4 regions of the Microbaculum mangrovi genome follow, and region 1 is predicted to be linked to each of the others. Evidence: predicted binding sites of a transcription regulator. Region 1 holds the regulator's gene; each other region holds the start of a gene.
The links. The regulator LexA, encoded in region 1, represses DNA repair genes until DNA is damaged. The targets are predictions, from matches to a motif close to TGTTCNNNNTGTGTTCNG.
Positions count from the first base shown of each region.

Region 2: ACSF9G_RS13110 (DNA recombination protein RmuC) is a predicted target of LexA. The motif match lies at 2,037-2,054, and genes of this name have one in related genera.
Region 3: ACSF9G_RS15240 (PA0069 family radical SAM protein) is a predicted target of LexA. The motif match lies at 1,850-1,867, and genes of this name have one in related genera.
Region 4: ACSF9G_RS18835 (YifB family Mg chelatase-like AAA ATPase) is a predicted target of LexA. The motif match lies at 1,348-1,365, and genes of this name have one in related genera.

Region 1 covers NZ_JBPODT010000002.1:1,169,340-1,173,021, reverse strand. The annotation lists gene ACSF9G_RS11870 (ComEC/Rec2 family competence protein) at 1-1,599, shown strand, start outside; gene lexA (transcriptional repressor LexA) at 1,615-2,331, opposite strand; gene ACSF9G_RS11860 (molybdopterin molybdotransferase MoeA) at 2,505-3,682, opposite strand, start outside.
Region 2 covers NZ_JBPODT010000003.1:76,827-80,508, forward strand. The annotation lists gene ACSF9G_RS13095 (GNAT family N-acetyltransferase) at 1-374, opposite strand, end outside; gene fmt (methionyl-tRNA formyltransferase) at 422-1,348, opposite strand; gene def (peptide deformylase) at 1,395-1,973, opposite strand; gene ACSF9G_RS13110 (DNA recombination protein RmuC) at 2,088-3,284, shown strand; gene ACSF9G_RS13115 (DUF805 domain-containing protein) at 3,352-3,682, opposite strand, start outside.
Region 3 covers NZ_JBPODT010000003.1:517,170-520,851, forward strand. The annotation lists gene rnhB (ribonuclease HII) at 1-21, opposite strand, end outside; gene ACSF9G_RS15235 (VOC family protein) at 202-627, opposite strand; gene ACSF9G_RS15240 (PA0069 family radical SAM protein) at 654-1,826, opposite strand; gene ACSF9G_RS15245 (TIGR04283 family arsenosugar biosynthesis glycosyltransferase) at 1,939-2,631, shown strand; gene ACSF9G_RS15250 (TIGR04282 family arsenosugar biosynthesis glycosyltransferase) at 2,637-3,230, shown strand; gene ACSF9G_RS15255 (MBL fold metallo-hydrolase) at 3,265-3,682, opposite strand, start outside.
Region 4 covers NZ_JBPODT010000004.1:449,628-453,309, reverse strand. The annotation lists gene ACSF9G_RS18850 (HdeD family acid-resistance protein) at 1-556, shown strand, start outside; gene ACSF9G_RS18845 (potassium channel family protein) at 583-1,014, shown strand; gene ACSF9G_RS18840 (hypothetical protein) at 1,083-1,283, shown strand; gene ACSF9G_RS18835 (YifB family Mg chelatase-like AAA ATPase) at 1,439-2,971, shown strand; gene ACSF9G_RS18830 (PAS domain-containing hybrid sensor histidine kinase/response regulator) at 3,148-3,682, shown strand, end outside.

The sequences.
Region 1 (3,682 bases):
TTCAACGCGATGCTGTTGCCGCCGCCCGACGCTGCCGTGCCGGGCGGCTTCGATTACGCCCGGCGGGCGTGGTTCTCCGGCATCGGTGGCGTCGGGTTCCTGACCAGCGCGCCGAAATCGGTTCTGCCCGCGCGGCAAGCCGGGCTGTCGGCGCGTCTCGAAACCGCGATCGAGCGAACGCGCCTTTATGTCGCCGGGCGAATCCAGCGGTCGCTGCCTGGCTCCGTCGGTGCGATCGCGACGGCGCTTGTGACCGGTGAGCGCGGCGCGATACCCGAAGCCGACGAGGACGCGCTTCGGGCCTCCGGCCTGGCGCACATCCTGGCGATCTCGGGCCTGCACATGATGCTTGTCGTCGGGACGCTGTTCTGGTTCGCCCGTGCCTGCTTCGCGCTGTCGCCGGATCTCGCGCTGACCCGGCCGATCAAGAAGTGGGCGGCGTCGATCGCTCTGATCGGCGGGCTCGGCTACCTGGTGCTGTCTGGCGCCTCGATCGCAACGCAGCGCGCCTTCATCATGGCGGCGATCATGCTGGTCGCCGTGCTGCTCGACCGGCCTGCGATCACGCTGCGCAACGTCGCGATCGCTGCATCGATCGTGCTCGTGCTGACGCCCGAAGCGCTCGTGACGGCGAGCTTCCAGATGTCGTTCGCCGCGACCGTGGCCCTGATATCGGCCTATGAGGCGCTTCGGTCCTGGTCGCTTGCGCGCGGCGAGAGCGCGGTTTCGCCGCAGATCCGCTTTCTCGTTCGTGCCGTGCTTGGTCTCATGTTCACCGCGCTGATCGCCGGGTTGGCGACGGGACCGTTCGCTGCCTATCACTTCAACCGCGTGGCGATCTACGGGTTGATCGCCAACGTCGCGGCGATGCCGCTCGTCAGCGTGCTGGTCATGCCGTCCGCTCTGTTCGCGATGTTGCTCATGCCCTTCGGGCTGGAGGGGCTCGCGCTCGCCCCGATGGGGCAGGGCATCGAGGGCGTTCTCGCCGTGGCCAGGACGGTTGCCGGCTGGGACGGGGCGGTGCGCATGGTCCCGCAGGTGCCGGCGGTCGCGTTGCTTCTGACGATTGCCGGCGGGCTCTGGCTGTTGCTTTGGCGCACGGGCGTCCGACTCCTGGGGCTACCGTTCATTGCGGCCGGAGTCGGCCTGACCGTGCTCTCCGGGCCTCCGGACCTCTTCGTCGCGCGGGACCTGCGGATGGCGGCGCTGCGGATGCAGGATGGCGAGCTGGCGTTCCTGCCAAAGGCCGGATCGGACTACGAGGTGGAGGTGTGGCTGCGCAGCGCCGGCCTCGTGCCCGAAGGGACACCGCGAAGACGGGCGGACTGCGACGAGTGGGCCTGTGTCGCCGACAACGGCCGCCTGCGTGTTTCCTACGTGAGCGATCCGGTGGCGTTTGCGGAGGATTGCGCCTGGGCAGACGTCGTCGTCACACCGATCTCGCCGCCTCAGTGGTGCAGGGACGACGCAATCGTGATCGGTCCGCAGGATGCCGCGCGGTCCGGCGCGATCACGCTCACAAAGACAGCCAACGGCATCGCCATCGAGACGGCGGCGGACCGGTCCGGCGACCGCCCCTGGACGCGCCGGGCCCGCTGAGTCCGGCGGGCGCCTTCAGTATTGACGGATGAGGCCGACCAGCCGGCCCTGAATGGCAACCCGGTCCGGACCGAAAATCCGGGTTTCGTAGGCCGGGTTTGCCGCCTCCAGCGCGATCGATGCGCCCTTGCGGCGCAGGCGCTTCAAGGTGGCTTCCTCGTCGTCGATCAGCGCCACCACGATATCGCCCGTGTCGGCGGTGTCCGTCTTGCGGATCAGGACCGTGTCGCCGTCGAGGATACCGGCGTCGACCATGGAGTCGCCGCGTACCTCGAGGGCGAAATGCTCGCCCTTCGTCAGAAGCTCGACCGGCACCTGGATCGAATGGCTGTGGTTCTGGATCGCCGAGATCGGCGTGCCCGCGGCAATGCGGCCCATGACGGGGACCGCCACCGCGTTCGAGTTTGCAGCTTCGGTCTCGACGGGCTCGGGTGCGGGGGGCGGAACCTTGCCGAGACTGCCCTCGATGACGCTCGGTGCGAAGCCGCGACCGCGCGCGGCAAGTCCCGGTGCCACCGAGTCTGGCAGCCGGACGATTTCCAGCGCACGGGCGCGATGCGGCAGGCGTCGGATGAAGCCGCGCTCCTCGAGCGCCGTGATGAGCCGGTGGATGCCGGATTTCGAGCGCAGGTCCAGCGCTTCCTTCATCTCGTCGAAGGAGGGTGGCACGCCCGATTCCTTGAGACGTTCGTGGATGAACATCAGCAATTCATGCTGTTTCCGCGTGAGCATTGCGCGCTCCCGTTGCCGCTTCCGCCCGTCTTCGGGCGCCAGGGTGTGTACAAATCAAGAACAAACATACATGTTCTTGTTGTGTTCGGCAACGGCTAATATCGCGTGCAAACTGGCGCCAGATGGGTCCGATGCGCCGGGGGCGTCTTTGCGAATCGGAATTCGCCCGGGCTCTAGAAGTCCATCAGGAGCGCTCGGCAGGTCTCGCCGGCCTTCGCGGCCGGGGCGAAGGGCGGGCGGATGATCAGCGCGTCGGCCCTGGCCAGCGTGGCCAGCATGGAGCTGTCCTGCCTGCCGAAGGGCGTGACGACGAGGGTGCCGTCGGGATCGATGCTGGACATCGCGCGCAGATAATCCTGGCGCTGATCGTTTTCGCCGAGATCCGCGCCGAGGCGCGCGTTGGTCTCGCCGGACCGCGTTTCCGTAAGGCCGCTCAGCGCGTGGATCAGTGGCACGAGGAACAGCCGCGCGGTGATCATCGCCGAGACCGGATTGCCGGGCAGCCCGAGGAATCGACTGGCGCCGAACATGCCGAACATCAGCGGCTTGCCGGGCCGCATGGCGATCTTCCAGAAATCGAGCGACAGGCCTTCGGCGACCAGAACGTCCTGGACGATGTCATGCTCGCCGACCGAAGCGCCGCCGAGGGTCACCAGGACATCGGCGGCGGAGTCCCGCGCTTTCGCGACGGCGCCGGCCAGGGCCTCGCGGTCGTCCGCCGCGATGCCGAGATCGACGGGAATGCCGCCGGCCCGCCGGACAATGGCCGCAAGCCCGAAGCCGTTGGACGCGATGATCTTTTCCGGTCCGGGATCGGAGCCGGGCAGGGCGAGCTCGTCGCCTGTCGACAGGATCGCGACCCTCGGCCGGCCATGTACGGACAGGTCGGCATGGTTCATCGCGGCGGCGAGGGCGATGGCGCGCGGGTCGGCACGGCGGCCGGCGCCGAGCAGCACGTCGCCTTCGGCGAAGTCGAGCCCGCGTTTGCGCACGAACCGGCCGATGCCGGAGGATTCAAGAACGGTGACCTCGTCGCCGGCGCGCTCGGTATCTTCCTGGATGACGATCGCGTCGGCGCCGTCGGGCAGGGGGGCGCCGGTGAAGATGCGCACGGCTTCGCCCGGACCGACCGTTCCCTGGAAGGAATGGCCGGCGGGGGCGGCTCCGATGACGCGCAGACGCGCGGGCACGGTCGCGACGTCGGCGGCGCGCACCGCATAGCCGTCCATCGCCGAGGTGTCCCAGGGCGGCTGCGTGCGCCGGGCGGCGATGTCCTCAGCGAGGACACGGTCCAGCGCGTCGTCGAGGGGCACCCGCTCGGCGGGCCTTGGGGGAACGCCTTCGACGATGC
Region 2 (3,682 bases), on a different contig from region 1:
TCGAAGCCGAAGCGCTTGTAGTAGGGCGGGTCGCCGAGAACGAAGACGAGATCCTCGCCCGCCTCCTCGAGCCGGCTAATCCCTTCGCGCACCAGTGCCGTGCCGACGCCGCGACGCTGGTAGCAACGCGCCACGGCGACCGGCGCGAGTGCGGTCGCGCGGTTGTCGCTTCCCTCGATCCTGAGCCGCGAGAAGCCGGCATAGCCGACGATCTTGCCGTTCTTTTCCGCCACGAGAGACAGGACGAGGTCGCCGTCCGTGCGCAGCTTGTCGATCAGCTTGCCTTCAAGTTCGCTGTCGAAGGCGGCGGATATGACACAGCGGATTGCGGAGACGTCGGCAGGTGTTTCCTGGCGGATGGTTACGCCATCCATATTTTTGTCTGAAGACATGTTCGTCTTTCATTGGGCAGTTAGCCAATTCACCCGAACATTATACCCTTTTTCAGCCGGGCGCCCCTTGCGAATTCCGCATAGCTCATCTGTTGGCGGCCGGGCCGCTGGATCTCGACGAGCCTGATGGCACCGCCCGCGCAGGCAACGATCCCGTCCTCGTCGACGAGCGTGCCGGGGGCCTCGGGGCCGTCGCGATCCATGCTCTGCGAGCGGAGCACTTTCACGCGTTCGCCGGCGAGGTCGAACCAGGCTCCGGGAAACGGTGACAGGCCGCGGATGTGGTCGTGGACGGTTTGGGACGGCCGTGCCCAGTCGATGCGGGACTCCGCTTTGTCGATCTTGCTGGCATAGGTGACGCCGTCTTCCGGCTGGTCGCGGCAGTCCAGGCTGTCGCGCGATAGCGCGGCAAGCGCGCGCGCCATCAGCCCCGCGCCGATCAGCGCCAGCCGGTCGTGCAACTCGCCGGCGGTCATGTCGGGACCGATCGCGAGCCGCTCCTCCATGCAGACGGGACCGGTGTCGAGCCCCTCGGCCATGCGCATGACGGCGACGCCGGTCTCGCTGTCGCCGGCCATGATCGCCCGCTGGATCGGGGCGGCGCCGCGCCAGCGCGGCAACAGCGAGGCATGCAGATTGAAGCAGCCCTGCGCCGGCGCCTTGAGGACGGCCTTCGGCAGGATCAGTCCGTAGGCGACGACCACCGCCGCGTCGGCCCCGTGCGCGGCGAAGGCGCCCTGGGCCGTCTCGTCCCTCAGGGTTTTCGGCGTCAGAACCGGCAGGCCGAACCGGTCCGCCGCCTCGTGTACGGGGCTCTTGCGCTCGGCCATCCCGCGCCCGGCGCGCCGCGGCGGCTGCGAGTAGACGGCGACGACCTCGTGGCCCGCGCCGACGATTTCGGTCAGCGTCGGCACCGCGAAGTCCGGCGTTCCCATGAAGACGATGCGGAGGGTCACGGCGGGTCTTGTCCTGGTCGCGGGGCGGGACGGTCGCGCCCGGGGCTCATTCGGCCGCCGGCTGCTCGCTGTCCCCGGTGGGATCGGCGGCGCGGCGGCGCTTGAACTCGGGCACCTCGCCGCGCCTGGCGGCCTTGGTGAACTTCTTGACCACCCGGTCGCGCTTCAGCTTGGAGATGTGATCGATGAACAGGACGCCGTTGAGGTGATCGACCTCGTGCTGCACGCAGGTCGCCAGCAGCCCTTCGCAGGCGAGCTCCTGTTCCTTGCCGTCGCGGTCCAAGAACCGGACGGTGCAGGCGGCCGGCCGTTCGACCTCCTCGTAATAGTCGGGGATCGACAGGCAGCCCTCCTCGTAGGTCGAGGTTTCTTCCGAGGTCCAGATGATTTCCGGATTGATAAGGCAGATCGGTGCCTTCGGGTCGTCTTCCTTCGACACGTCGATGACGACGATGCGTTTCAGGACGCCGATCTGGCAGGCGGCGAGACCAATGCCGGGCGCCTCGTACATGGTCTCCAGCATGTCGTCCAGAAGCGCGTGCACGTCGTCGTCGACCGCCGGGACGGGCTCGCAGACCTGGCGCAGGACGGGATCGGGAATGTAGACGATGTCGCGAATTGTCATGGCGCTCAGATAGGAGAAAGCCCGGCCCGGGTCAACGCGGCGCATTGGCCGCGCGTCAAGGAATGTTCGCGTTTTGATCTCGCAATGCCGGAAGAATCGACTAGACTTGGTGGCATGGATCAGCCGCTTGTCGAAATCTCGGGTCGCCTGTTCACCGTCGGCGAGGGCGCTCTCGCCGGCGCCGCGCTGCTTTTCGTGGTTCTGCTGCTGATTCTGATCGGCGTCTTCCGGTCGCGCCGGCCGGATGCCGAGGAGGTGCGCCGCCGCCAGGAGGCCGAGCGCCAGCTCGCCGAGATGGCCCGCGCCCAGGCGGACATGAGCCGCACCCAGGCCGAACTGACCGGCCGCATGCAGACCATGGCCGAGGTGTTCGGAACCCGTCATGCCGATCTGGCGCGCGGCCTCAACGAGCGCCTCGACAAGTTCGGCCAGCGGCTCGGCCAGTCGGTCGAGACCCAGACGCGGGCCACCCACGACAGCCTGTCGAAGCTGAACGAGCGGCTCGCCGTCATCGACCGGGCGCAGAAGAACATCACCGAGTTGTCGAAGGAGGTCGTCGGCCTCAACCAGATCCTCGCCAACAAGCAGACCCGTGGCGCCTTCGGCCAGGGCCGGATGGAAGCGATCGTCCGCGACGGTCTGCCGGCCGGCTCCTACGAGTTCCAGTGGACGCTGTCGAACAACCGGCGTCCGGACTGCATCGTCCGCTTTCCCAATACCGAGGCCGTGCTGGTCATCGACGCCAAGTTTCCGCTGGAGGCGTTCGGCGCATTCCGGGAGGCGGAGATCGAGGATGCCCGCAAGATCGCCGCGCAGCGCCTGCGTACCGATTTTCTCAAGCACGTCACCGATATCCGCGAGCGCTATTTCATCCCGGGCGAGACCCAGGATCTGGCGATCATGTTCGTGCCCTCCGAATCGATCTACGCCGACCTGCACGAGCATTTCGAGGACGTCGTCCAGAAGGCCCACCGCGCCCGCATCATCGTCGTCGGCCCGTCGATGCTGATGCTGTCGATCCAGGTGATGCAGTCGATCCTGCGCGACGCGCGGATGCGCGAGCAGGCCCATCTGATCCACAAGGAAGTGACGCATCTCTCCGACGACGTGCGCCGCCTGCAGGAGCGCGTGTCGAAGCTGCAGCAGCATCACGGCCAGGCCGGCCGCGACATCGAGCAGATCCTCACCTCGACCGACAAGATCATCAAGCGCGGCGAGAAGATCGGCCAGCTCGACCTGGAAGAGGACAGCGGCGCGTCGTCGGTGGAGGAAAAGGCGCCGCCCGGCCCGCGTCTGCTTGCCGGCGAGTGATCGTCAGAACGACGGGACTTCAGGCCGGCTGAAACTCGGGGCGCCAGGGACCCAAGTCGCTAGGAACTCAGCTCGGTGGCGTGTCGGGCCGGTCGCCGAAGGCGTTCGGCCCCTCGTCACCGGGGATCACCCCGGCCGCCACCATCCAGATCATCCCGACAACCGGAACGAAGGCGAGCAGGCACCAGAACCAGGGCAGGCCCCGGTCGTGCTGGCGTTTCACCAGGATCGCCATCTCCAGCCACAGCGAGGCGAGGCCCAGCATGAGGGTCGGCCCGGCGGCCGCCTCCTGGCCGACGGCGGACACGATCAGGCTGATGGTGACGAACAGGACGCTCCACAGAAGCCCGATCGCGAGCCAGTAGGCCTCACGGCCGATCCTGCCGTTAAATCTGAAG
Region 3 (3,682 bases), on a different contig from region 1:
GAAATCCGCTGCTGTTCCCATGGCCGCGATCGTTCCGCGACTCGCGCGAAAAAAGCAATGCTGCCAGTGGGGGCGCCAGAGGGGGACAGCAGAGAGGGGCGAGGGGGGCCGGCCGGCGAGGGGGCTTCGCCGGCCGGCGGACACAGGTCGCTTGAGTGAAAGGGCGGCCACGACCTGCAAGGAAACCGGTAAAGGCGGGTCTCAGCCCGGAAGCTGTACCCGTCCGTCCTGGTCGAGCGGCCAGAACGGGTTGTAGGAGATCTCCCAGAGATGGCCGTCGGGATCGGCGAAATAGCCGGAATAGCCGCCCCAGAAGGTCTCGGCGGCCGGCTTGATCAGCCGCGCCCCGGCGGCTTCCGCCTCTTTCAGCAGGGCATCGACGGCGTCCGTGGAGGCGAGGTTCTGCGCCAGGGTGACGCGGCGAAACCCGTGTCCTTCCGCCGACAGCCCGGCATCCTCGGCAAGCGCCGCGGTGCCGTAGAGGGCGAACACCATGCCGCCGGCATCGAAAAAGGCGACCGCGTCCAGGCTCTGCGAGGACCGCGTCCAGCCGAGCCGTTCATAGAATTCCGCGGCCGCCTGTACGTCCGCGACGCCGAGAGTGATCACGCTGATGCGCTGGTCCAAGGGGCTTCTCCTCAATGTCTGGTTTTCTAGAACAGGCTCATCTGGTCGCCCGCCGCGAGCGGGCGCTCGAACAGATCGGTGCGCAGCTTGAATTTGGCGCGGTTGAGCTTGTTGCGGTCCGCGGCAAGTTCGAAGCGTCGCCCGATGGTCCAGGCGAGCGGGCCCGAGCCGGTCATCCGCTTGCCGAACTCCGACTGGTTGTGCTTGCCGTCGCGCGTCTGGGAAACGAGCGACATGACGCGGGCGGCCCGGTCCGGCGCGTTGTTTTGAAGCCATTCGACGAACAGGTCGCGCACTTCCAGCGGCAGCCGCAGCAGGATGTAGCCCGCTTCCGTGACGCCGGCCGCCGCCGCGGCCGCCAGGATCGACTCGATCTCCGAATCGTTGAGGGCGGGAATGACCGGGGCGACCAGGACGGCGGTCGGGATGCCCGCCTCGGCAAGCCGCATCAGCGCCTCCAGCCGGCGCGACGGCGTCGAAGCGCGCGGCTCCAGCGCCCGCGACAGCTTGCGGTCGAGGCTTGTCACCGACAGCGCCACCTTGACGAGGCCGCGCTCGGCCAAGCGCGACAGGATGTCGATGTCGCGGGTTACCAGCGCGGACTTGGTGACGATGCCGACCGGATGATTGTAGCGGTCGAGCACTTCGAGGACCCGCCGGGTGATGCGCTGCTGCCGCTCGATCGGCTGATACGGGTCGGTGTTCGTCCCCAGCGCGATCATGGCCGGCGCATAGTTCGGGTTGGCGAGCTCCTTTTCCAGCAGCTCGGCCGCGTTCGGCTTGGCGAACAGCTTCGATTCGAAGTCGAGCCCCGGCGACAGCCCCATATAGGCGTGCGTCGGCCGCGCGTAGCAGTAGGCGCAGCCGTGTTCGCAGCCGCGATAGGGATTGATCGAGCGGTCGAAATTCACATCCGGCGAGTCGTTGCGGGTGATGATGCGCTTTGGCTTCTCGATCGTCACCGTCGTCGCGAAGGGCGGCAACTCGTCGAGCGAGCCCCAGCCGTCGTCGAAGATCGACCGCGCCAGCGACTCGTAGCGGCCGGACAGGTTCGAGCCGGCGCCGCGCCCCCGCCGCCGCGTCTCGGCGATGCCGTCGCCGAGACCGCCAGGCCTGTGGTCGGCCGGCCCGGTTCCTGCCAGACCGGGTTCCGCCGGTCCGGCCTCGACCCGTTCAGCAATGGGGAATCGCTCTGCCATGACCCGAACAATAGATCAGGAGCAGGAACATAACAAGAACATAGGGCGGCTTTAGCCCAAATTTCCGTGATCCCGGATGGCGCGGCCGCGCGCCGCGATATAAACCGCCGTAATGCTCACGGTCGTGATCCCCACCCTGGAGTCCGAGCGCACCCTCGTCGGCACGCTGGCGACGCTGATTCCCGCGGCCGTGGCCGGCGTCGTCTCGCAGGTGGTGGTTTCGGACGGCGGATCGCGCGACGATACGCTCGCGATCGCCGACGAGCTGGGCTGCGACATCGTCTCCGCGCCGCGCGGCCGCGGCAGCCAGCTCGCCGAGGGGGCGAGGGCCGCCCGCCAGCCCTGGATTCTGTTCCTGCATTCCGACACCAGGCTCGACGAGGGTTGGCACCGGGAGGCGGCGAGCTTCATCGAGCGGCTCGAATCCAGGAACGAGGCCGACCGTCGCGCCGCCGTGTTCGGGTTCGTGCTGGACGATTACGGCTTTTCGGCGCGCCTGCTGGAGGCGATCGTGCGGGTCCGCTGCGCCCTGTTCGCGTTGCCCTATGGCGACCAGGGCCTGCTGATCTCGCGCCGCCACTACGAACGGCTCGGCGGCTTCAAGTCGATTCCGCTGATGGAGGACGTCGATCTGGTGCGCCGCATCGGCAGGCGGGGCCTCGTCTATCTGCGCGCCCGCGCCGTCACCAGCGCCGCGCGCTACCGCCGCGAGGGTTATCTGCGCCGCATGGCCCGCAATGCCGGCTGCCTCACCTTGTTCTTCCTGCGCGTGCCGCCGCGCCTCATCGCGCGCGTCTACGGCTGATCCCCGTGAACCGCTGGCTCGTGGTGATGGCGAAACAGCCGCGCGCCGGCCGCGTGAAGTCGCGCCTGGCGCGCGATGTCGGCGCGGTCGAGGCGACCCGATTCTATCGCGTCACGCTGCAACGCCTGATCCGCCGGCTCGGTCGCGACCGGCGCTGGACGACCGTGCTCGCCGTTTCCCCCGACAGCGCGGCAGGCGATCCCGTCTGGCCGCGCGGCGTGCCGGTAATCGGCCAGGGCGGAGGAGACCTCGGAGTCCGCATGCAGGGCGTCATGGACCGCCTGCCGCCGGGACCGGCGATCATCGTCGGCAGCGACATTCCCGGCATCGAACCGGCGCATGTCGCCGATGCATTCCACAGTTTGGGGCGACACGACGTGGTGTTCGGGCCGGCGACGGACGGGGGCTACTGGCTCGCGGGCATGAGGCGCCGGCCGCGCGTGCCGCGCCTTTTCGACGCCGTGCGCTGGTCGACGAGGCACGCGCTGAAGGACACGCTTCGAAACTGTGGCGGCCTGTCGGTCGGCTTCGCCGCGACGCTGTCGGATGTCGACGATGTCGGGGACTGGCGGAAATGGCGACGGGGCGACCCGCTCTAGGCCGCCCCGCTCTGTATAGTCGCGATAGTCGCGCCTACAGGCGCAGCTGGTAGCTCACCGGCACCCAGCGGTAGCCGTCGCCGACCTTTTCGACATAGCCGACGGCGGGAAACGGCATGTGATAGCCGGTAACCGGAATCCTGTCGGTCGCCGCCATGTCGAGGACCGCCTTGCGCGTCTTCACCGCCTGGTCCTTGTCGATGTCGAAGGAGACGTGCCAGTCCGGCCGCTGCAGCGACACGATGTAATGGTTGGTGACGTCGCCCCACAACAGGAACGGCTTGCCGGCGCTCTCGATCATGTAGGCGGTGTGGCCCGGCGTATGGCCTGGCGCGCCAACCGCGCGGATGCCGGTGATGACGTCCGCGCCGTCCTTGACGAAGGTGGCCTTCTCCGCGTGCGGCACCACGTTCGCCGCCGTCAGCTTCGCCACGCCCTCGACTGGCGTTCCC
Region 4 (3,682 bases), on a different contig from region 1:
ACTTGCCGCCCAGACGCGCGACGCGATCCGCAAGCATCGAACGCTGTTTCTGGTCCAGGGCATCGTCATGGTGATCCTCGGCATTGTCGCCATCGTCATCCCGCAGGTCACCACCCTGGCGGCCACGATCTTCGTCGGCTGGTTGTTCGTCATCGGCGGCATCATCCGCGTCGTCGCCACGTTCCAGTCGCGATCGGCGCCGGGCTTCTGGTGGTCGCTCCTGATCGGCATCCTCGCGCTGATCGTCGGCTTCATCATCGTCGCCAATCCGCTCAAGGGCGTGCTGACGCTGACGATGGCGCTGATCATCCTGTTCCTGGTCGAGGGCGTGTTCCAGTTCATCGCCGGCATCGAGTTCCGCAAGGCGCTGGCGTCGAGCTGGGTCTGGCTGATCATCTCCGGCGTCATCGACATCGCGCTGGCGGTGCTGATCTTCGCCGGCTGGCCGGACACGGCGACCTGGGCGATCGGGCTCCTGGTCGGTATCAACCTCCTGTTCGCCGGTATCGCGCTGACCATGACGGCGCTCGCCGCCAAGGACCTGCCGGCGACCTGAGACGGTTTACCGGAAGGACCGCGCCGATGCTGGTCGTGCTTCTCGTCGGCACGGGCGTCAGCTTATTGAATATCGCCATCCATGCCGGCGCGATGGCGGTGCTGGTGCACGCCGTCGGCTCGCGCTTCGTCAAGGCGATCCACAGCAATGCCCTGGCGCGCCTTGTCATCGTGATGGTGACGGCGGTTGCGGTGCTGATGGCCGCCCATATCGTCGAGGTCGGGGTCTGGAGCGCGCTCTACCAATGGGTTGGCGCGACGCCGGGCGAGGCCAACGATTTCGGCTTCGCCTTCGTCAACTACACCACGCTCGGCTACGGCAACATCGTGCCCGTGCCGCAATGGGAACTGCTCGGGCCGATGACGGCGATGAACGGCGTGTTGCTGTTCGGCTGGTCGACGGCGGTGTTGTTCCAGGTGCTGACGGTCAGCTACAAGGAACTCGAACAGCGCCTGTGATGGTCCGGTGTGACGGTCCGGGCCGGCACGTCCGACGGATTGCAACCGACAAGGATCGGGGGAATTCGATGAGCAGCAAGAGCCGGGAGACGCAGATCGCGGAACTGAACGGGGCGCTCGAGGTCCTGTTCGATCTGCGCGAGGAATTCGCCCAGTGGGCCGAGGAGGGCGAGGACGAGTCCAAGCGCGAGGCGCTGGAAAACGTGCTCGGCCATGTCGAGGTCATGGAAGCGGAATACAAGCGCCGCCGCGACGAACTCGTCGGCTGACGGGCCGGCTGCCGGGCCGGCCGGGTCGTCGGTCGCGCGCGAAGCGCGGAGCGTGCCCACGCCGTGTTCCCCTATTGTTCTTGATTGGATCCGATTCCCGTTGTAGACTTCCCATGCGTCAACCGAGGCGCGAAGTGTTCAGCAGGGTGATTGGGATGGTTGCGCGTGTGGCCACCGTCGCCTTCGTCGGGATCGAGGCCCGGCGCGTCGACGTTCAGGTTCAGATCGCGCCGGGGTTGCCGGCCTTCGCCATCGTCGGCCTGCCCGACAAGGCGGTCGCCGAAAGCCGTGAGCGGGTCCGCGCGGCGCTGACCGCCGTCGGTCTGGCGCTGCCGCCGAAACGCATCACCGTCAATCTCGCCCCCGCCGACCTGCCCAAGGAAGGCAGCCACTTCGACCTGCCCATCGCCGTGGCGCTGATGGCGGCGATCGGCGCGATGCCGGCGGATGCGCTGGCCGGCTGGTGCGTCCTCGGCGAACTCGCCCTCGACGGCCGCCTGACCCAGGTCAGCGGCGTGCTTCCCGCTGCGATCGGCGCCAACGCGGCGGGCCTGGGGCTGATCTGCCCGGCCGAGGGCGGCGCCGAAGCCGCCTGGGCGAGCCCGGACATGGAGATCCTGGCGCCCGCCGACCTGATCCAGATCGTCAATCACTTCAAGGGCACGCAGGTTCTGTCGCGCCCCCGGCCGGCGATCCGCGAGGAGGCGGGGCCGATGCTCGACCTTGCCGAGATCCGCGGCCAGGAGACCGCCAAGCGGGCGCTGGAGATCGCCGCCGCCGGCGGCCACAACCTCCTGTTCGTCGGCCCGCCCGGCGCCGGCAAGTCGATGCTGGCCCAGCGCCTGCCCTCGATCCTGCCGAAGCTCAACCCGGCCGAACTGCTCGAGGTCTCGATGATCCAGTCGATCGCCGGCGTCATCGCCGGCGGCCGTCTGTCGGCGGACCGGCCGTTCCGCGCGCCGCATCATTCCGCCTCCATGGCGGCGATGGTCGGCGGCGGTCCCAAGGCGCGTCCCGGCGAGGTGTCGCTCGCCCATAACGGCGTGCTTTTCCTCGACGAACTGCCGGAATTCACGCCGCAGGTCCTCGATTCGCTGCGACAGCCGCTCGAATCCGGCGAGACGGTCATCGCCCGCGCCATGCACCGGGTGACCTATCCCTCGCGCTTCCAGCTGGTGGCGGCGATGAATCCGTGCCGCTGCGGCATGGCCGGCGAGCCCGGCCACACCTGCCGGCGCGGGCCGCGCTGCGCCGCCGACTACCAGGCCCGCGTCTCCGGCCCTCTGCTCGACCGCATCGACCTCCGTCTGGAGGTGCCGGCCGTCACCGCCGCCGATCTGATCCTGCCGCCGCCGAGCGAGGGCAGCGCCGAGGTCGGCGCCCGTGTCGCCGCCGCCCGGACGCTGCAGGCCGAACGCTACGCCGCCCTCGGCCTCGACGGCGTGCGCACCAACGCCGGTTGTCCCGCGCGCCTGCTCGAGGACGTCTCCCGGCCCGATGCCGCCGGCCTGGCGCTTCTGCGCGACGCCTCTGAGTCGTTGAAGCTGTCGGCGCGCGGGTTCCATCGCGTCCTTCGCGTCGCGCGCACGCTTGCGGACCTCGGCGGCGCCGAGGCCGTGGGCCGCCTCCACATCGCCGAGGCCGTCGGCATGCGCGCGGCCGGATCGGGCCTTCTGGCGGCTGCTTGAGACGGCAATCGCCGCGCGTTTACGCGAAAGTGGCGGTTTGACGGGGGTTTTCTTCCGAAAATCCGAATCCCCTGCCCGGTCTTTGTACGATCGGACTCACCTGATCTTAATCGCGATCCGTCACGATCGGGCCCATTCGGACGAAGAATCCGAGCGACAGGACCACCGTGGCGTTAATGACAAAACCCGATCTCACCGAGGCCGGACAGCGGTCACGGCCGCCGAGGATCCGGCGCGTACAGCTGCTGTATGCGGCGACGCTCGCCCTGGCCGCGATGCTACCGTTCACGTTCATCTTCGGCGGACCGGCCTCCTGGGTCGCCGCGGCCGGCCTGATCGGGCTGTCGCTGGTGTCGCTGCGCGTCGCCATCCTGGAGCGTCGCCGCCGTACCGACTCCGACGCCGCCGTGGCGCGGCTTTCACACCGCCTCGAGGACGCCCAGGACCGCATCTGGGAACTGTCGGAGAGCCTGGCCCGCCAGCGCGGCCTGGTTGACGCGCAGGACGACGCCATCGTGCGCCGCGACGCCGATGGCCGTCTGACCTTCGCCAACGACGCCTTCTGCCGGATCTTCGGCTTCGAGAGGGCGGATGTCGTCGGCTCCGTCGGAATGCCCGTGCCGCTCGAGCCCGCCCGGGACCCCGGCGAGGAGGCCGTCTCCCCGGACATGCCGCGCCTGACCTTCGATGCCCGCTATCGGACCGCCGGCG